4 regions of the Peribacillus sp. R9-11 genome follow, and region 1 is predicted to be linked to each of the others. Evidence: riboswitches for the same ligand, from Rfam matches in the RefSeq annotation. Region 1 holds a riboswitch; each other region holds the start of a gene.

Region 1 (3,885 bases):
TAGACAAATTCAGCTTCAGAAATATTGTCCAACATAAAAAGGATTGCCAGCGGCAACCCTCTTTTCTCAATATAGAGCGTAAATTGAAGAAAGAGCAAACCCAGTTAAGGTTTGCTCTAAGACTGACTGTAGGCAAAAGTGTTTATTTCTAATTGTTAAAACAAAGTTCATTGGAGCGGAAGGTGCAAGACTCCTGCGGGAAAAGCGTGTCCAAGGGAGACCCCACAGGCGCAAAGGCGCCGAGGAGGCTCCCTGACCGCCCGCGGAAAGCTTAGTGCCCTACGTTCCAATCAACGTTCGAATTTTTACAACCCCTCAAAAAAACTGTAGACAAACCCTGTTAAGGTTTGCTCTTTCGGTAGAGAATACAGCAAAGTAAGGCTGTCTGTGGAATCACTTGTTATATATTTTTATTTCTTCAAATGATAAGGTACTGTCGTAATAACTACATTTCTTCTATAAAGTAAGTAGGCACGGATCAGTAAACTAGATTGGTTATGAAGAATATTGTGCCAGCCTTTCTTCGGAATAAATTGTGGAATGATTACAGTAACCTTATAGTTAGATTCCCTCGCTTTATGTTCAACTGTATCTACAAATTTAGTTAATGGCTGAATGATACTTCTGTAATAAGAGTTCAGTGTGACGAGTCTAACATCTGGTTGCCACTTCTTCCATTTTTCTTCGAATTTTTTTTCATCTTCTCTTTCAAAAGCAACATAAACGGCAATAACCTGATGTGCTGAAAGAGATTTAGCATAATTTAAGGAGTTCTCAACCACATGCGTTATACCAGCCACAGGTACAATAATAATATTCCCTTCTATTGGTAATATAGGCTCACAAGTTGTAATCCTAAGTTGGTCACCAACTGCTTCATAATGCTTTCTAATTCGATGAAAAATAACAATGATGATAGGTAAAAAAATCAAAACAGGCCAAACCTGAGTAAATTTGGTTAAAAAGAATATCATCGTGACGATAAAGCTAATAATGGCACCAATTGAATTAATGGTTAATTTCATCATCCATCCTTTTGGCTTTTCGCGAATCCATTTAACAATCATCCCGGACTGAGACAACGTAAATGGAATAAATACCCCTACCGCATAAAGTGGAATAAGATTTTCTGTATGTCCTCCAAATGCGATTATTAAGATGATTGATGCAAGTCCTAGTATGATAATTCCATTGGAATATCCTAATCGGTCTCCTCTAATTGTAAACGCCCTTGGTATGAATTTATCCTTTGCAAGATTTACCGCAAGCAAAGGGAAAGCAGAATAGCCAGTGTTGGCAGCAAGAATTAATATTAATGCTGTCGTTCCTTGGATAAAGAAATACATAAAGTTGCGTCCAAATATCTCTTCAGCAATTTGTGAAACAACAGTTACCTCTGCGCTAGGAACAATGCTTAAATAATAGGCTAAGAATACAATACCCGTAAATAACACAGCAAGTAAGGAACCCATTGCTATTAATGTTTTTGCAGCATTATTAGGCGCTGGATTTTTAAAGTTTGGAATCGCATTGGAAATCGCTTCAACTCCTGTTAATGCAGAGCTACCTGATGCAAAAGCTCTTAGAAGTATAAATAAACTGATCCCTGCTACTGGTGTTCCGATTGATGCATGTAAGTCAGGGGAAACTTCACCAGTCAAAATTTTGTATACACCTACACCAATCAGAATGAATAACGCTAAAACGAAAAGATACACTGGATAGGCTAATACGGAAGCCGACTCTGTTACCCCTCTTAGGTTAAGGATGGTAAGAAGAATTACAAAAATTATAGCAATAACGACATTATATGAATGTAGGCTGGGAAAAGCAGATGTGATGGCATCTGTACCCGCAGAAACACTTACAGCCACAGTTAGGATATAGTCGACTAACAAAGATCCTCCAGCTATCAGCCCAGGATTTACACCCAAATTATTTTTTGAAACCACGTATGCTCCCCCGCCATGAGGATAAGCAAAGATAATTTGTCTATAGGACAAGATTAAAGCCATTAACAGAATCAATACACCAATGGCGATAGGAATGGAATACCAAAATGCTGCGGCACCCACTGTAATTAAAACAATTAAAATTTGTTCCGGGCCATATGCAACGGAAGACAAAGCATCAGAAGATAATATGGCCAAAGCTTTTGTTTTGTTAAGCTTTTGGTCACCTAATGCAGTAGATTTTAGAGGCCGACCTATTAAGAACCTCTTTATAGAAGATAACACTAGAAATCACCGCCATTTTTCAAATTAAGTTTATTTTGCCCAGTTATATGAAAAAAACTTTACGAAAAAAACAAGAATAAAATAGAAAAATGCCCACAAGTCATAGTTAAATAGACCTGCAGACATCATTTTTTTGTCTCACAAGCTCCACCTTCCTTCTCATATAACGCTTACGAGGTTAGCTGTCGGATTCGGACCTTTGAGTAGCCCTACCTAGAAAGGATTCACCCCTTGGATTGTAAAACAATCCTAATAACGGTTCCCCCGTACCATAAGGTTTCAGCGATTTAGAAATATGAAACTGTTGATATCATACTCCCGTGATTCGGAAAAGTAAATGAAAAATTTGCAAACAAAAAGAATAATTTTTTCTTAGAGAGGTTATGTTGTTAACGAATACTTCATTAGTGATTAAGACGCATGGTACCAAGAAAGGATAGAAGAGAATTACATGCCCAAAAAAAATGATAACCCAATAATATCTGATGAATTTTTAGATCAAGTGGTTAAAGAAATTAACGAACAATATGGTGGTCCTACAATGGAAAAAAATGATCAGCACCAAAATAGAGATAGGGAAGAACGAAGCTGAATACATCTCTTATTTATTAACAAAAGGAAATTCCTTTCTGATTATCCCCCAAAAAAAACTCTGGATTCCTCTCACCCAGAGTTTTTTTACACTAGACACCTTTAATTCCTCACCTGTTTATTACCAGTAAATTAGGAACTACCATTTGTACTTCTCTCCTCTTTGTGGTTTCTTATCATCTCAAAATACGCTCTCACGATTTGTAATTTTTTTATACTCAACTTATAGAGAAAACTTTATTTTTAGTTGAGTACGAATGGAAATCTAGTAATCTCCCCTCACCCTTTAGGACTCGTATATTCATTATGATTAACTAATTAAAAATTATGTGCTCTTTCTTTTAACAACTTGTCCAAACCAATATAGCTTATTCTCATAGAATGATTACAAGAAATTATTATTACCGAAAGGAGAGAAACAACATTGAGTGAAAATGATGAAGTTTTATATGATACTCCAATGGTCCCAAATGGAAAACTAATTTCTGGCCATACAAAGGAGTTTCAAAAAGATGTACTTGGCTTTCTTACCCGTTTATCAAAAGAATATGGAGACGTTGCAAAATTTCGTTTTGGACCTTTCCAAAATGTTTACCTCATTTCAAATCCGGATTTAATAAAGCAGATACTTGTAACGAAACAAAAATCCTTCGTCAAATCAAAGGACAGCAATGCTATAAAACCACTCGTTGGTGATGGACTTCTTACTAGCGAAAAAGACGTTCACATGCGCCAGAGAAGGCTTATTCAACCCTCTTTCAAAAAGTCCCATATTAGCAATTATGCCCAGGATATGATTGATATAACAATGGACTATATTTCAACTTGGGAAAATGAGAAAGAACGGATTATTACGAAAGATATGATGAATATCGCCCTTGGGATAATAAGCAGGACCATGTTCAGCATGGATTTCAAAGATGGGTATGATGTGGTCGGAGAACCGATGGAAGCAGCCTTGAAAATTTCCGTCAAAAGGATGAGAACACTTCTTCAATTACCCTTATGGGTTCCAACTAAAAGCAACCGTGAATATAAAAATGCGATACAAAGACTT
Region 2 (3,885 bases), on a different replicon from region 1:
AGTGAATGACTTGCCAAAATAAAACAGAAAAAAAGGTAAATCAGATGTTTACATAGGGACTTCACATGTTTCCTAAAAAATTTCATAGAGTCCTAAGTTTATTACCATTTAGGTCATTGGATAAAGATGTATTTAAGACTATTATTGGAGTAAACGAGCAAAAAGTCAATAACTTCCAAGCGACAAACTATCTAAAAAATGTATATTAAGTAAAAGTATTGTCGCCCTAGTGATTACCACATGTCTTAGAGAATAATCCAGGGCGAGGTTTCCCCCGCCTCGACTGGATCTGATTTCCAATTTTCTTACGACTCATTGTTCGCTAATGCATAATTTGCCAATGACACACTACCTTTAACTTCTTGTTTATTAGCAGAGTAATCGAAAATGCTTTTATCTTTGTAAATTCTTTCCCCGTTAGTCACTAGTGGATAATGTTTCCCACGTTGCATATTTACATAAGCCAATGAATCTATAAATCCTTTTTATTACTTCTCTTCTTTAAAATTTGTAAATGGCTTGTGAGAATATACACTACCATATGACATATACTCTAACTTCCTCATAATATCGAAAACTGATGAGGAAAAAGTTATGCCTTATATCTTATGGATCAAGGTAATCTTCCATGATTTTTTACTCATTTCCTTTAGAGCCATTTTCGATATCACATTCTCTATTACATCCAAATCTTTTAAGCTTTTTTGAATATTTCCATCGCAATATTTAATATACACAAAAAAAACTCATTCAATATAAATGAGTTTGAAAATATAACGTAATATGGATGTTAAGCTTCAGATTGCCTGATTAACGCAGGAATTTAAATAGTTGAAATACTGAAAAAGGACATAATGAGTGAATTATTATTCAATATGCTTGACCCTCTACTAACTTTTAATGTTCAATTATTTTCATGATCCAGTTAATAAGGACCTATGAATTCAGATGATATTACCTTTGAAAAAAAAATTTATCAATGGATTCTTTTTCTTATCTGTTATCCTTAACTCATTCATTATTATTTGATCCTCATGATCGGCTATCCATTTCCTTAGTGCATCTTTATCCTGGCATTGAGTTAAATACGTCTGTCCACCTTTACCTGTAGCGTTAACAACATATCTATTAAACGTCTTCTCCATACTTGCCCGCCTTTTTTATATAATGTATTAAAATTTCAAAATACGAATTCAATAAACTTTGAGATTTTCTGTATCTAATTCCAAAAGGAAATACCATATATTTATTTATTAGAAACATAAAATTACTGGATGTTATTTTTCAAATTTATCGAACCTATCATAATGTCCCAACTAATTTTTGTCAATAAGTTTTTAATATGTAAAAAAAACGTAAATTTTCTGTTTTGTTCTAGCAAATTTTTTTTACAATTTAGGGGTTTACAACTAGTAAATGATGGGAGTAGAATACGTTTATCAATTTAATGCATTTCGGCCTAAACTCAAGTAAATTGAGTACGGAGGAACCAATCATTTGGGGTTAATTCTGCCTTGCAGAAAGGATGAGATCAGCTCTTTCGCCATCCTACCCGTCAGCTAACTTCGTCGGCTAAAGCGAAGGAGGTCATAAGACCGCCTATTTCAGGGGCTTTTTTGTTTGCTTTTCTGTAACAAAATAGCAGCCAGATGTTATGTAGGTCTTTTTATTATGCTTTAAAAAAGGATTTTCCAAAGAGCATTACCTAAGCTTGATTAAGGATAATGAATACCTTTTTTCACAAATAAAAGGGCTTGTGCAGAATGGACGCATGTATAGCAAAAGGAACTTGGTCTATTGATTGTTTATCTAGATGGATGACGAATGGAATGCAGTACGAGCGAAATACTAACCCTATCACTCGATAATGGTTAGTTATCTGTGGATATATTACGTTTGTTAGTAGGTTGCTAATTCATTAACAGGGTAAGGATGATCAATTTGATAAAAGCAAAAGATTTGTTAGATCCACCAAAAATTCTTGTACTTGGCTTTGCCTTCCTGATACTTGTTGGAGCCTATTTATTAACCCTGCCGATTTCCACTGAAAATGGGAATGGTCTTTCTTTTCTAAATGCTTTATTTACCTCAACCTCTGCTACATGTGTAACAGGGCTTGTCGTAGTAGATACGGGAACCACTTTTACAACATTTGGAGAGTTGGTCATTTTATCACTCATTCAAATAGGCGGCTTGGGGTTTATGTCATTTGCGACGCTTTTCTTTTTCTTATTAGGCAAAAGAATTTCTTTAAAAGGCCGGTTAGTCTTGCAGGAGTCTTTAAATAATTTATCTATGGCAGGTGTAGTTAAGTTAGTAAAAAGGATTTTAATTTACACTGCCATTATTGAAATTTCAGGTGCCGTTATACTATCGATTCGCTTTTCTTTTGACATGCCAATAGGCAGAGCAATCTATTACGGCCTTTTTCATTCGATTTCCAATTTCAATAATGCGGGCTTTGACTTAATGGGAGGGTTTAGGAGCTTGACTACTTATGCATCAGATCCTTTCGTAACCCTTACAGTCGCTTCCCTGATCACATTAGGCGGTATAGGATTTATCGTGATGAATGAAATTTACGAATACCGTGATACCCATCGTTTGTCTGTACATACGAAGGTTGTACTGATGGCTAGCTTAATCCTTACAATTGGCGGGGCCATCTTAATCTTTATATTTGAATTTGGAAATGCCAAAACATTGCAGCCTTTATCTTTCATGGGGAAAACGTTGGCTTCTTTGTTTCAATCCGTTACTCCGAGAACAGCAGGTTCTAATACATTGAATATCCCTGATTTAACACAACCCACATTGCTGCTGATCATTTTCTTGATGTTTGTTGGGGCTTCACCGGGATCGACTGGCGGTGGGATTAAAACCACCACATTAGCGACGCTGATTGGAACGGTTTGGTCACAGATTAAAGGAAAAGAAGATGTGGTATTGTTTCGGTACCGCATTGTGAATGAAACGATATTTAAAGCATTATCCGTTACCTCCATCGGGGTATTTATCGTTTCAACCATCACCATTCTGCTGACTATTACAGAAACCGGAAGTGATTTCTTGACGGTTTTATTTGAAGCCACTTCAGCATTTGCTACCGTGGGTCTCTCAATGGGATTAACCCCTGAATTATCCCCCATTGGTCGGATGCTCATTATTTTCACAATGTTTGCGGGCCGGGTTGGACCTTTGACTTTTGCTTTTGCTATCGCAATGAGACGTAAACCAGATCCATTCCGCCGTCCAAAAGGCAAAATCATGATTGGTTAATCATTAATGAGGGAGTGTTAAAGATGGGAAAACGACAATATGCCGTTATCGGTTTAGGAAGATTCGGAACGAGTGTAGCTCATAGATTATATACAGCCGGACAAGAAGTCTTGGGTATTGATGTAAGCGAGGAAAGAGTCGAGAATGCAGAATTAAGTGTAACTCATGCAGTTATGGCTGATACTACCGAAGAAGAGGCACTAAAATCCATTGGAATCCGTAATTTTGATTGTGTCATCGTAGCCATCGGAAATGATATGCAGTCAAGCATTTTAACTACATTGCTTTTAAAGGAACTAGGAGTGAAAAAGGTAATAGCAAAAGCTCTAAATAAACATCACGGTCAAGTGCTCGCTAAAGTTGGTGCTGACTGGGTTATCTACCCTGAAAGAGATATGGGTGAACGGGTCGCTAATCAACTCCTATCACCCAACATGCTGAACTATATAGAACTCTCAAAAGAATACAATATCGAGGAAATCATTATACCCATAAGCATGACAGGAAAAAGTCTCAGAGAGCTTGATTTACGTGCGAAATATAATATCAGTGTTATTGCCATCGTGAGTAATGGAGAAATTATCATAGCTCCATCACCTGATCAGA
Region 3 (3,885 bases), 790 kb from region 1:
GTAGTTAAACCTGTAGAAGAGTATGATATCTATTTCGATACCAAGAAAAATGATTTTCAGAAATTCCTTGTAAAAGAGGGAGATGAGGTAACGGCTGGATCTTCGTTGTTTGAATATACTACACCCGAACTTGATGCTCTCAAAGGAAATCTAGAAGCGGAAAAAACTGCCGCTGAGGGTGAAATGGTGGGGATTAATGATTACATTGATAAGTTGAAAGCTTATCAAGGAAGTTTGACAAGTAATTCTAATAAAGCAGTAATCGATAATTCGATAGAAAAGAGCTTAAATATTGATATAACAACTACCTCTTCAGACTTGATTGAAAGTAATATTGAGCAAGAAATGTACAAGCTGGAACTTGAAAAAAACCGCTTGGAAGAAAAGGTTGTTATGCTGGATGCTCAATTAAGTTCAATTGAGGAGCAAAAAGGCGCGGTTGAGACGGCGAGTGAGGCTGATGGTGTTGTAAAAAACATCAATAAAAACCTGAATAATCCCATTATATCCATTGTTTCAACAAATGTGGCAATTGAAGGGGATTTCTCTGAAGAGGAGATGAAAAAAGCTGAAGTGGGCATGACTATAAAGGCAAGTTCCCCTGATTTAAAAAAGGCGTTGAACGGAACAATAGGTCGTATACATTCTTATCCAGAAGAGGAGCCATCACTAAAAAAAGATAACAGATTTCCATTTCAGGCATTGATTGAGCCAGGAGATGAAGAAACTAAACCTTTGTTGGTAGGGTCAAAAGTCAATCTTACTGTAATAACCAATGAGAAAGCGGGTGTACCCTCTATCCCTGTAGAGGCAGTACATCATAAAAAAAAGCCGCATGTCTACAAATTGACTAAAAAAGGCTATGTGGATAAACACTATATTACAAAAGGGCTTAAAGCAGAAGGAAAGCAAGAACTCATAAAGGGACCGGCGGTAGGTGATGTTATTCTAATAGAACCGAATAGGATTGTGAAAAATCATTCTTATTTTGTTACTCCAATTCAGTTTGAGAAGGTGAAATCTGCTAGTTATAAAAAATTCACCACTCGGGAAAAGGTGAGGTATATATTACTGGGTATGTTAGAAAAATAATCCATTTTTTCATTATTCGAGAGAGGGGATATATCAATCAGTTTTATTGTTATTTATATATCCATATAACAAAATTAAGCAAAATAGAGAATGTGTTATTATAGGTAAAATAGTCACTAATACAGAATATTCAGACATTTGCAAAGGTTTTTTCTTAAAGGGACAAGAAAAAATATTTACAGAATAACATTTTTAGTATAATATTTTATTATTAAGTATTCGCTTAATCTTATTACAAGAACGGGGGACCCATTTTTGCGGATTTTTTTCGCTAGGGGTGAATTCAGAAATGAAAGGGCTTTTGTGTTTCCAATTCCTAACCCGACAGCTAACCTCGTCAGCGTCTTTAAGGGAACATGTGTGAATATTCACGCCTATAGGAAATCGACACATGAAGTGTCTTTTTTTTCGGCGTAAAGATAGAGTTTTTCAATAAAAGAAAAATTACTTTCTTTCTATTAGTATCTTGTTTCCCTTACCGAGACAAAATGTTTTTGCTTTAAAGACTTTATGGAAGGTGAGGAAAGTAAATGAAGAAATTTAAATTAAGTTTAGCTAGCCAAATTTTTATTGGTTTAATTCTAGGGATTATTGTTGGTGCCATTTTTTATGGTAATGCGACAGCCCAAAACTTTTTACAACCATTCGGAGACATTTTCCTACGAATGATTAAAATGATTGTAGTACCAATCATTGTGTCAAGTCTTATCGTTGCAGTTGCGGGTGTAGGTGATTTAAAAGCAGTAGGTAAACTAGGAGCTAAATCACTTTCATACTTTGTGGTGGTAACAATGATAGCGATTGCTGTTGGTCTAGTTTCCGCGAATATTATCCAGCCTGGTGCTGGTGTAAATATGAACAATCTAGAACAAACTGATATTTCTACCTATGTTGATACAGCAGAAACTAAGCAGCATGAATCTTTTGTGGATACAATTGTTCACATTGTGCCATCCAATCCAATTAAAGCTATGGTAGAAGGCGATATGCTAGCAATCATTTTCTTCTCTGTTTTGTTTGGACTTAGTATTGCGGCTATCGGTGAAAAAGGTAAACCTGTATTCCGTTTCTTCCAAGGTGCAGCAGAAGGAATGTTCTACTTAACTAATATGGTCATGAAATTTGCTCCTATCGGGGTATTTGCACTAATCGGTGTGACCATCTCCAAGTTCGGTTTGGAATCTTTAATTCCATTAGGTAAGTTAGCGCTTTCTGTATACGGAACAATGATTTTCTTTGTAATTGTCGTTCTGGGTCTTATTGCAAAATTTGTAGGGTTCAATATCTTTACGTTGATTAAGCTTCTAAAAGAGGAATTAATTCTTGCGTTCTCGACAGCAAGTTCTGAGGCAGTTCTTCCGAGAATCATGGAAAAAATGGAGAAAGCGGGATGTCCGAAACATATTGCTACGTTTGTTATTCCGACAGGATACTCTTTTAACCTTGATGGTTCTACATTATATCAAGCGTTAGCAGCTATCTTCATCGCTCAAATGTATGGGATTGATTTAAGCGCTTATGAACAAATTACACTAATGTTAGTGTTAATGATCACATCTAAGGGGATTGCAGGTGTACCTGGTGTATCTTTCGTAGTTCTTTTAGCGACATTAGGAACAGTTGGTATTCCAATTGAAGGTTTAGCATTTATTGCTGGTATAGACCGTATTCTTGATATGGGCCGTACAGTAGTAAACGTTATTGGTAATTCACTTGCAGCAATTGTTATCTCAAAATGGGAAGGTCAATTCAACCCTCCTGCCAATAATGAAAAACTAGAACAAGTTTCTTAATATAAAAAAACCAGAGTGATATGTCACTCTGGTTTTTTTTGTGAATTTTGAAAAACTAATTCTTACTTTTGAACAATCCAGAAGCGGCAATCTGATGAGAAAGTGATGACATCATCGCTTTCATGGAATAATTCACTTCGGTAAAAACTTTCTAGGAAAGTAAAACCTGCTTCATTGAGACTGTCAAAGACCTCCCGTTGATTAGGTATATGAAGAAAGGTATCTTTTTGTAGGGTCTTTCCAGAAGTGAATATATCACCAAACTCATATAGCCGGTCATCCTGTTTACCTTCACACCAAATCATTTCTTCCTGCTCCCAAAAATTCAGGTAATTTTCATTTTTGTCACGGTCATGGGTGGTAAAAATGAAAATTCCATCAGATACTAAAACACGGTTAATTTCTTTTAAAGCTAGAATGCGGTTTTTTCGTTGAGGGATTTGCATTAAACCATTAAAGGTGAAGATTGCTTTATCGAATGATGAGTTATTGAAAGGAAGGTCTGTGGCGTCGCCAAGGATAAAAGGTATATCTAGGTTTTCTTCGCGTGATATTTTCCGGGCTTCTTGTAGCATGGCAGGAGTTAAGTCGAACCCGGTTATTTTGTGGAAACCTTGTTTATATAAGGAAAAGGTAGTTCTTCCTGTACCACAACCGATATCAAGGATTTTGTCATCTTGGGAAAAATATTTCTCGAATGCATACTTTTCAGATTGCCACAGGCCTATCTTTTTCGTTGCATCGGCATAAAGGGGAGCGGCTTCATGAAAAGAATTAATGATAAAACCTTTTTCAATTTTATCCATCGTCATTCCTCCAAACCTTTATTTTTACTATAATATGGATATTTATTTTTGTCGAGCTTGGATCTATCTTATTTAAATTAATGGCTGAACTTTTTACATGGTAAGAAATAAAGGCATATATCTTTCACTATAATGTCATAAAATGCAGGTGTGGATTTACATTCTTAATTATATAACCTTCGTGAAATCCAAAA
Region 4 (3,885 bases), 2.4 Mb from region 1:
AATTACAATTCCATAATATGTACTTTCAAATACCATATCTAATAGTTTATTATTGGAGAATTGTCCAGTCTTCATCATAAGTCTCCTTTACCTAGAATCCTTTACCATATAATACCACGCATTATATTCAATACATATTTACGAAGTGAAAATGTTTCAAAAAAGACTGCGAAATAAAGTGTTCATTAAAAAGAAATCGATGGAGATATTTTATACCCTCACTAGCGTAATCAATCGGATTATAACGATCTGAGTATGCCATTTCCGAAAAATAAATAAGTATACTAAAAGACTTTAATCCTTCCAGTTTATATTTTAGGGAAGCCATACTCTAATATGTTTGTCAAATAGGTTTGGAAAATGAGATCACATACGTAAATAATCAAAAGACCTATTTAGTATTTGAAACAGAGTAATAAGCCAAAAAAAGGATAATGGTAAAAAACTATTCTTTTTTTCGTGGTTATCCTCTGCTTTCTCTCATAAATGAAAGTTTACGCTGCTGTCCCGATACTTGAATAGAAAAAAGCTCTGTAAAGGTTCCTCTTAACAGAGCTTACCGACATATTAAAGTATTTTTACCAAGTCTTTTCTAGCACTCAAGCAAATACTCTCACCTAGATAATCCATTTGCTCCTCATCAGATAGGTTAACAACAATCTCCTGAGAGCCTGATACACACTATACCACTCTTTTTGAACCAACAAAATGGACCTTTTTTAATTTAGCCTCAAACGTAATTCTATTAGGCTGAAAGCGACTTTGGGTAATGTTTAAGTGTCGAAGATGATACTCAGTTACTCCCTTGTTTTGAAAAAACTTTAGAGCATACTCATGTAAATTCCTCCCTAAATCAGCTCGACGTTTTTCAGGAATTAGATAATAGATTTAGATAATAGATTTACATAACCAATCTCATTGCCTCTGACTGTCGTATTGTAAGCTTCAATTGACCAATTGGTATGCCATTTTCTACCACTATCACAAAATCATCGGGTATTTTCCAAGGAATAAACTTTAACACACTGTAAGTCTAAATTACACGATAGAAGAAAAAAATGAAAAAAGGGAACTGTTATGGCTGAAAATCAATCAAGTTTACCTTGAAAAATGTAGGAACTATCCGATATATAAAAATAATTAAGTGTTTATATTGAGAACAATAATGGTGGTGTGTGCTCAGTATGGAAATTATCGAAAAATGTCGAAAAAAGTCTTATATTCCCGAATTTTCTTTAAATAATTATTGTAAGCGCTTCATTTTAATGTTACATTATTGATTCATCCCTTAAAAATAAGGAAGAAAGGAAGTATTTTATAATCACTGAATAGAACTACATAGATTAAAAAAGGAGGATGAAATTGGTAAAAGAGGAAGCGTAAATGGGGATTTACACCACACACATATCTCAAAGATTACCAAACTTTATATCAAACTTGCGATTTTAAAAAGATTTTAAATGTCTCATGTATTAATATCATTTGAATCATCGTATTTTCAATGAGCCCACTCTAAAAAAGAGGATGAATTTTTATAATCGTAGAGAAAGATGGCGTGCCCCTAAATCCTATAATAAATATTTACAGATTAATATTTTTATTATAAGTTGGTTCTCTTAATCTTATTAATAGAACGGGGAAACCATTTTGCTGATATTTTCCGCTAGGGGTGAATTCAGAGATGATAGGGTATTTGTGTTTCCAATTCCTAACCCGACAGCTAACCTCGTCAGAGTCTAAAGGGAACATGTATGAATAGTCACGCCAATAGGAATCGACAAATGAAGTGTCTTTTCTTTCGGTATAAAGACAGAATTTTCAAAAAATAAAATTCACTTTCTTTCTATTTAATAACTTGTATCCCTTACGAGACAAAATGTTTTTACATCAAAGAACTTATGGAATGTGAGGAAAGTAAATGAAGAAAATTAAATTAAGTTTAGCTAGCCAAATATTCATTGGATTAATTCTAGGGATTATTGTTGGTGCCATTTTTTATGGTAATGAGACTGCCCAAGGCTATTTACAACCATTGGGAGATATGTTCTTACGCATGATTAAAATGATTGTTGTACCAATCATTGTTTCAAGTCTGATTGTTGCCGTTGCAGGGGTAGGCGATTTGAAATCAGTAGGTAAAATTGGTGCCAAATCACTTTTATACTTTGTGGTAGTAACGCAAATAGCAATTCTTGTTGGTCTGGTTTCCGCTAATTTACTTCAGCCGGGCGCTGGTATAAACATGAACCAGCTTGAACAAACAGATATATCCAGTTATGTAGATACAGCAGAAACTAAGCAGCATGAATCTTTTGTAGATACAATTGTTCACATCGTACCATCGAATCCGATTAAAGCGATGGTAGAAGGCGATATGCTAGCCATTATTTTCTTCTCTGTATTATTTGGCGTTAGTATTGCCGCAATTGGAGAAAAAGGTAAACCGGTATTTCGATTCTTCCAAGGTACGGCAGAAGGGATGTTCTACTTAACCAACTTGATTATGAAATTCGCTCCAGTCGGTGTATTTGCACTAATAGGGGTAACAATCTCTAAATTCGGTTTGGCGTCATTAATTCCTTTAGGTAAGTTAGCGCTTTCAGTATATGGAACAATGCTTTTCTTTGTACTTGTCGTTCTTGGAATTATTGCTAAAGTAGTAGGGTTTGGTATTTTTAAATTGATTAAGCTTCTAAAAGAAGAGTTAATTTTAGCATTTTCAACAGCTAGTTCGGAATCCGTCCTCCCAAAAATCATGGAAAAAATGGAGAAGGCCGGATGTCCAAAACATATTGCATCATTCGTAATTCCGACAGGCTACTCTTTCAACCTTGATGGTTCTACGTTATATCAAGCATTAGCAGCCATTTTCATTGCTCAAATGTATGGAATTGATTTGAGCATCATGCAGCAAATTACCTTAATGCTAGTGTTGATGATTACATCTAAAGGAATTGCAGGTGTACCAGGTGTCTCCTTCGTCGTCCTTTTGGCAACACTAGGCACCGTCGGTATTCCAATTGAAGGCTTAGCATTTATTGCTGGTATTGACCGTATTCTTGATATGGGTCGTACGGCAGTGAATGTTGTAGGTAATGCACTTGCAGCAATCGTTATTTCTAAATGGGAAGGTCAATTCCACCCTCCTGCCAATAATAAAAATCTAGAACAAGTATCTTAATATTAAAATCCAGAGTAGTGTGTCACTCTGGATTTTTTTGGTGTAGTTTTCTGTTTACCTTCACGTCAGATCATTCCTTCCTGCTTCCAAATTTAGTGACTTTCATTTTGTCTCAGTCAGAAGTCTTAAACATGAAAATGCCAGATTGCCAGATGTTCAATTACCATTTACTTTCTTTTAAGGCTTTACTTCCTTCGTTAATCTCGTATGAAAAAATTCAATAAAGGTATTATCGTAAAGGAAACCTTTTCTTTAAATGGATGAGATGAGAGTGATATTGTTTCTTCCTCACAGGACTAATACTTGCCTTGCTCATTAAGTATTAGGTGATTTTGTTTGTCTTGCATTTTAAACTTCATATTAGGGCTTCCTCCTTAAGGTTTTGAGTTAGAATGGTATCTACACTCATATCTTACTGAGGAGCTCTATTTTTTTCAAAATCAAAAAATAGCTATCTACAGGAATGCTAACCTGCCCCGATAGTTCCATAATAAAAAAGATTACCTTAGCCATTATTGAAGTAAAGTAACTGGTAGTTGAGTAAAAAAATAAGAGCTGTCGAAACAGCTCTTCGCATAAATCTTTCGCCTATGCTTACTTTTTCAAAACAGGAATCCATATTTCACTTCTAAATGTTGGTGAGGTTACATCTTTTTTTTCGTTCCAAAGGATTTCTGGACCTTCTATTTGTTCATAGTTAGAGG

What was found. A riboswitch is a leader RNA that binds a small molecule or an ion and turns the genes downstream of it on or off. The one in region 1 is predicted to bind cyclic di-AMP.
Region 2: it holds a riboswitch for cyclic di-AMP, as region 1 does, so the genes downstream of both, RE409_RS30485 (TrkH family potassium uptake protein) here and RE409_RS05100 (APC family permease) in region 1, are expected to answer to the same signal.
Region 3: it holds a riboswitch for cyclic di-AMP, as region 1 does, so the genes downstream of both, RE409_RS01425 (cation:dicarboxylate symporter family transporter) here and RE409_RS05100 (APC family permease) in region 1, are expected to answer to the same signal.
Region 4: it holds a riboswitch for cyclic di-AMP, as region 1 does, so the genes downstream of both, RE409_RS16995 (cation:dicarboxylate symporter family transporter) here and RE409_RS05100 (APC family permease) in region 1, are expected to answer to the same signal.

What each region holds. Positions count from the first base shown of each region.
Region 1 is NZ_CP133763.1:1,068,732-1,072,616, reverse strand. It holds gene RE409_RS05100 (APC family permease) at 411-2,237, opposite strand; cyclic di-AMP (ydaO/yuaA leader) riboswitch at 2,389-2,532, opposite strand; gene RE409_RS05095 (hypothetical protein) at 2,689-2,829, shown strand; gene RE409_RS05090 (cytochrome P450) at 3,253-3,885, shown strand, end outside.
Region 2 is NZ_CP133767.1:7,940-11,824, forward strand. It holds gene RE409_RS30470 (flavin monoamine oxidase family protein) at 1-22, shown strand, start outside; gene RE409_RS30475 (hypothetical protein) at 306-452, opposite strand; gene RE409_RS30480 (hypothetical protein) at 945-1,145, opposite strand; cyclic di-AMP (ydaO/yuaA leader) riboswitch at 1,447-1,589, shown strand; gene RE409_RS30485 (TrkH family potassium uptake protein) at 1,933-3,279, shown strand; gene RE409_RS30490 (potassium channel family protein) at 3,303-3,885, shown strand, end outside.
Region 3 is NZ_CP133763.1:282,554-286,438, forward strand. It holds gene RE409_RS01420 (efflux RND transporter periplasmic adaptor subunit) at 1-1,092, shown strand, start outside; cyclic di-AMP (ydaO/yuaA leader) riboswitch at 1,303-1,450, shown strand; gene RE409_RS01425 (cation:dicarboxylate symporter family transporter) at 1,623-2,885, shown strand; gene RE409_RS01430 (class I SAM-dependent methyltransferase) at 2,948-3,691, opposite strand.
Region 4 is NZ_CP133763.1:3,514,355-3,518,239, forward strand. It holds gene RE409_RS16990 (sigma-54 interaction domain-containing protein) at 1-75, opposite strand, end outside; cyclic di-AMP (ydaO/yuaA leader) riboswitch at 1,604-1,751, shown strand; gene RE409_RS16995 (cation:dicarboxylate symporter family transporter) at 1,919-3,181, shown strand; partial or broken gene RE409_RS17000 (GyrI-like domain-containing protein) at 3,776-3,885, opposite strand, start outside.